Regions from separate parts of the Rhizobium sp. AN5 genome, predicted to be linked through region 2. Evidence: predicted binding sites of a transcription regulator. Region 2 holds the regulator's gene; the other holds the start of a gene.
What was found. Region 2 encodes HrcA, which represses chaperone genes, less so after heat shock. Its sites were predicted from a motif close to GTTAGCACTCNCNNNNNGNGAGTGCTAAC; they were not measured.
Positions count from the first base shown of each region.

Region 1 (2,403 bases), 360 kb from region 2:
TCTTGGCTTCTTCAACGGTGATGACGCCTTCGTTGCCGACGCGCTGCATTGCTTCAGCAATGTCGAGACCGATCTGACGCTCGCCGTTTGCAGAGATCGTGCCGACCTGTGCAACTTCTTCCGAAGTGTTGATCTTCTTGGCCTTGGCCTGAAGGTCCTTGACGACTTCAGCAACGGCCAGATCGATACCGCGCTTGAGGTCCATCGGGTTCATGCCGGCAGCAACTGCCTTTGCACCTTCGCGAACGATGGCCTGGGCCAGAACCGTTGCGGTGGTGGTGCCGTCACCGGCGATGTCGTTGGTCTTGGAGGCAACTTCGCGAACGAGCTGTGCGCCCATGTTCTCGAACTTGTCTTCCAGTTCGATTTCCTTGGCGACCGAAACGCCGTCCTTGGTGATGCGCGGTGCGCCGAAGGACTTGTCGATAACGACGTTACGACCCTTCGGGCCGAGGGTGACCTTCACTGCATCAGCGAGAATGTCGACGCCCTTGAGCATCTTTTCGCGCGCTGTGCGGCCGAATTTGACTTCTTTGGCTGCCATTTTCAAAACTCCTGGTTTCGAATGGCCGGACGGGGTCCGGCTTGAAATTTAAGGAAACGATGGGTTCGGCGAAATCAGCCGATGATACCCATGATGTCGGCTTCCTTCATGATCAGAAGGTCTTCGCCGTCGAGCTTGACTTCGGTGCCCGACCACTTGCCGAACAGGACGCGATCGCCAACCTTGACGTCGAGAGCGACGACCTTGCCGGCCTCATCGCGAGCGCCGGAACCGACGGCGACGATTTCGCCTTCCTGCGGCTTTTCCTTGGCGGTATCGGGAATGATGATGCCGCCCTTGGTCTTTGCTTCGGACTCAACGCGACGAACGACGACGCGATCATGAAGCGGGCGGAAATTGGTGCTTGTCATTGCCTAATCCCTCGATCAAATGACTTCAGGAACCTTTTGAAGGTTCACGTGATGGGTGTTAGCACTCCTCTTGTTAGAGTGCCAGCAAAGCCGAGATAAGGAGGCGTCCCCCCGGAGTCAAGAACGCACTGCCGGAAAAATTTCACGGCCTATGGTTACCAGCGTTCCATGACAGAAAATTTCCACGCTCTGACGGGCGCGGACAAATCGCTCTTTTTCAGGCAACCTTCGTTTTCGGCGTAGAGGGGTTTTATGTTCGGATGGTGGCCGGTGGGCCGGAGGCAGGCCTGGCACCGCTTTTTTCCTTGCCATCGGCGTCCTGCTTTGCCATGTGACGCACACCCTTTTTTCGCACCCGGAAAGCATATCATGGCCCATCGCATTCTCACCCTCGGCGAAATCACTGATGGGTTCGACGTTGTTCTTTCGGATGTCTGGGGCGTGCTGCATAATGGCGTCAGCGCTTTCCCGGATGCGGCGGTTGCGCTGCACGACGCGCGCAAGGCCGGCAAGACCGTGGTGCTCATCACCAATTCGCCGCGTCCGGCCCCCGGTGTCATCGCCCAGCTTCGCGTTCTCGGCGTGCCGGATGAGGCCTATGACCGCATCATCACATCGGGCGACGTCACCCGCGGCCTGATCGCGGAAGGCCCGAGAAAAGTCTTCCTGCTCGGCCCCGAGCGGGACATGCCGCTGCTGGAAGGTCTCGATGTCGAACGGGTCGGCGAGGCGGAAGCGGAATCCGTCGTCTGCACCGGTTTCTTCGATGACGAGACGGAAACGCCGGAAGACTATACGGAAATGCTGAAAGGCTTCATCGCCCGCAAGGCGCCGATGATCTGCGCCAACCCCGATCTGGTGGTGGAGCGCGGCGAGCGCATCATTCCCTGCGCCGGCGCCATGGCCGCATATTACGAACAGCTTGGCGGCGAAGTCCGTATTGCCGGCAAACCGCACGCGCCGATCTATGAAGCCTGCCTTGCGGCGGCGAAAGAAGTGCGCGGCGATTTCCCTAGGGATCGCGTGCTCGCCATTGGCGATGGCATGCCGACGGATGTGAAGGGCGCAATTGCGAGCGGCCTAAACCTTCTTTATATCAGCGGCGGCATTCACGCCGCCGAATATACGCTGAATGGCCAGACGGACGAGGCGCTTCTGAACGCCTATCTGAAGGGGCAGGGTGCGGCTCCCGGCTGGTGGATGCCCCGCCTTGCCTAGGAAACGTCTGGCGTAAGCCGGCGTAAAAAATGGATCGACTGCAATGACCGTCTTTCATCGCAATGAAAAAAAGGAGCCGCTGCCTGAAGGCTTGCGCGGCGGCGTCATCGCGATCGGCAATTTCGATGGTGTGCATCGCGGCCACCGCGCCGTTCTGGACCGTGCGCTGGAACTGGCCGAGGCGCGCGGCGTACCGGCACTGGTGCTGACCTTCGAACCGCATCCCCGTTCCGTCTTCCGCCCTGAAACGCCGGTCTTCCGCCTGACGCC
Region 1 covers NZ_OCMJ01000004.1:435,784-438,186, forward strand. The annotation lists gene groL (chaperonin GroEL) at 1-544, opposite strand, end outside; gene groES (co-chaperone GroES) at 619-915, opposite strand; gene CRP02_RS14415 (TIGR01459 family HAD-type hydrolase) at 1,285-2,133, shown strand; gene CRP02_RS14420 (bifunctional riboflavin kinase/FAD synthetase) at 2,177-2,403, shown strand, end outside.
Region 1: a site for HrcA is predicted at 973-1,001, ahead of groES (co-chaperone GroES). Genes of this name have one in related genera too.

Region 2 (2,403 bases):
TGGTGGCCAAGCTGCGCGCCACCGATTCCGACACGGCAATCTACGCCTTCCTCAATCAGGAGCAGGCGACCGCTGCCTGATCAAAGGTTGCCGACGGCCCTTTCCATGGACAAAAAAACGCGCCCTTGAGGCGCGTTTTTTATTGGAGCATTTCAAGCAAAAGCGCGTACCGGTTTTACATCCGGACGCGCTTTAGGTGAGAGAATGCCTCACGCATCCTTCTCATTGACGGAAGCGGTGCCCGGCTCGGGCGTTGCGGCGGTCTCCACCTTCGGGCCACCCTTGGAGACGCCAACCATGGCGGGGCGCAGCACCCGGTCACCGATGGTGAAACCGGCCTGAACCACCTGCAGTACCGTGTTGTTCGGAACCGCCGTGTTCGGAATTTCGAACATAGCCTGGTGGAAATTCGGATCGAATTTCTGGCCTTCCGCATCGATCTTTTTGACGCCATGGCGCTCCAGCGTCGAGAGCATCGAACGCTCTGTCATCTCGACACCTTCGATCAGGCCGTTGAGACCGGCTTCGCCATTGGTCTTGAGTTCGTCCGGAATGGCTTCAAGAGCGCGGCGAAGATTGTCGGAAACGGCAAGCATGTCGCGCGCGAAAGCGGCGAGAGAATAGGCCTTCGCATCCTTGACTTCGCGCTCGGTGCGGCGACGAAGATTGTCCATTTCTGCTGCAAGACGCAGGAACTTGTCGCGCAGATCGGCATTTTCGGCCCTGAGCAGTTCGATCGGATCGGGCTCGGCAGCTTCCGCCGTCTCTTCCCCTGTAAATGCGGGTTCGACAAACTCTTCGGCGACGTCCGCGTCAGGTCCGGGCTTTTTCGTATCGTCGGTCATGACGTTCTCCAGATTTGAATATTGTTGGTTGCGCCCGATATCGAGGTTTGAAGGGCAAAAATCAAGGCTTGCGGCGAAAAGCTTGCCGCATTCTCTAACCTTGCGGGCTTGTCCTATCTCTGCTTTCGGGAAAGGCGGGCCATAATTTGTGCGGTGTAGTCCACCATAGGCACGATACGGGCGTAATTGAGCCTCGTGGGACCGATGACGCCGACCGCACCCACAACGCGATTTTCCTCATCCCGATAAGGTGCCACGATCAGTGACGAGCCTGACAGCGAGAAGAGCTTGTTTTCCGAGCCGATGAAAATCCTGACACCTGAGCCACTTTCTGCAAGGTTGAGGATCTCGATGAGATTTTCCTTGCGTTCCAGATCGTCGAACAGCAGGCGCACACGATCGATATCTTCCTCACCGGCCAGACCTTCCAGCAGGTTGGAGCGTCCGCGGACAATGAGGCGGCCGAGCTTGCCCTCTTCATTGTCGCCCGCCCATATGGCGAGACCACGTTCGATGAGATCCTGCGCGAGCGTGCCGAGTTCCGACTGCAATTCGGCACGCTGCGTCTGAAACTGGCCCCGCAGTTCCTGCAGCGTCTGCCCGGAAAGATGGGCATTGATGAAATTCGCCGCCTCGGTCAATTGCGATGACGAAATGCCAGCCGGCAATTCGATGATACGGTTTTCGACCTGATTGTGGTCCCCTACCAGCACGGCAAGCGCCTTGGTGGGCTCCAGCCGGATGAATTCAACATGCTTGAGAATGACGTCGCTCTTGGCCGTCAGCACCAGGCCCGCACCGCGCGACATGCCTGAAAGCATGCGGCTTGCCTCCGTCAGCAACCCTTCCAGCGATTGCTCGTGGCCGGCGACCGGACCGATCTGCCGGTCGATGCTGGCTCTCTCATCGGCGGGCAAATCGCCCACCTGCATGAATGCGTCCACGAAGAAGCGCAGCCCCGTCTGGGTGGGCAGGCGACCGGCGCTGATGTGCGGCGAATAGATGAGACCCAGTTCCTCGAGATCGCTCATGACGTTGCGAACGGAGGCCGGTGAAAGCGACATCGGCAACAGCCGCGACAGGCTGCGCGACCCCAAGGGTTCGCCGGTGTCGAGATAGCCTTCGACGATGCGCCGGAAAATCTCCCGCGACCGTTCATCCAGCAACGATGCCTGATCTTTTGAAAGCGGTGCGGAAAAGCCCATATGATCCGTTCTTTATCGTAAAAACCTTGTCCTTACCAATATAATGCGTTGCACCGCTGCGGCAAAATGGAAATTGGCTTTGCAAAAGCCCGGGGCGCACCTTAGAAGGCAGGAACCAACATGGAGAGTGGATCATATGCGGCCTTCAGGCAGAAAAACCGATCAGATGCGCAAGGTTTCCTTCGAGCGCAATTTCTCGAAACATGCCGAAGGTTCCTGTCTGGTCAAATTCGGCGATACGCATGTGCTCGTCACCGCAAGCCTTGAGGAAAAGACGCCACCGTGGCTGCGCAACAGCGGCAAGGGCTGGGTCACCGCCGAATACGGCATGCTGCCGCGTTCCACCCATGAAC
Region 2 covers NZ_OCMJ01000004.1:77,513-79,915, reverse strand. The annotation lists gene ptsN (PTS IIA-like nitrogen regulatory protein PtsN) at 1-80, shown strand, start outside; gene grpE (nucleotide exchange factor GrpE) at 210-845, opposite strand; gene hrcA (heat-inducible transcriptional repressor HrcA) at 959-2,050, opposite strand; gene rph (ribonuclease PH) at 2,187-2,403, shown strand, end outside.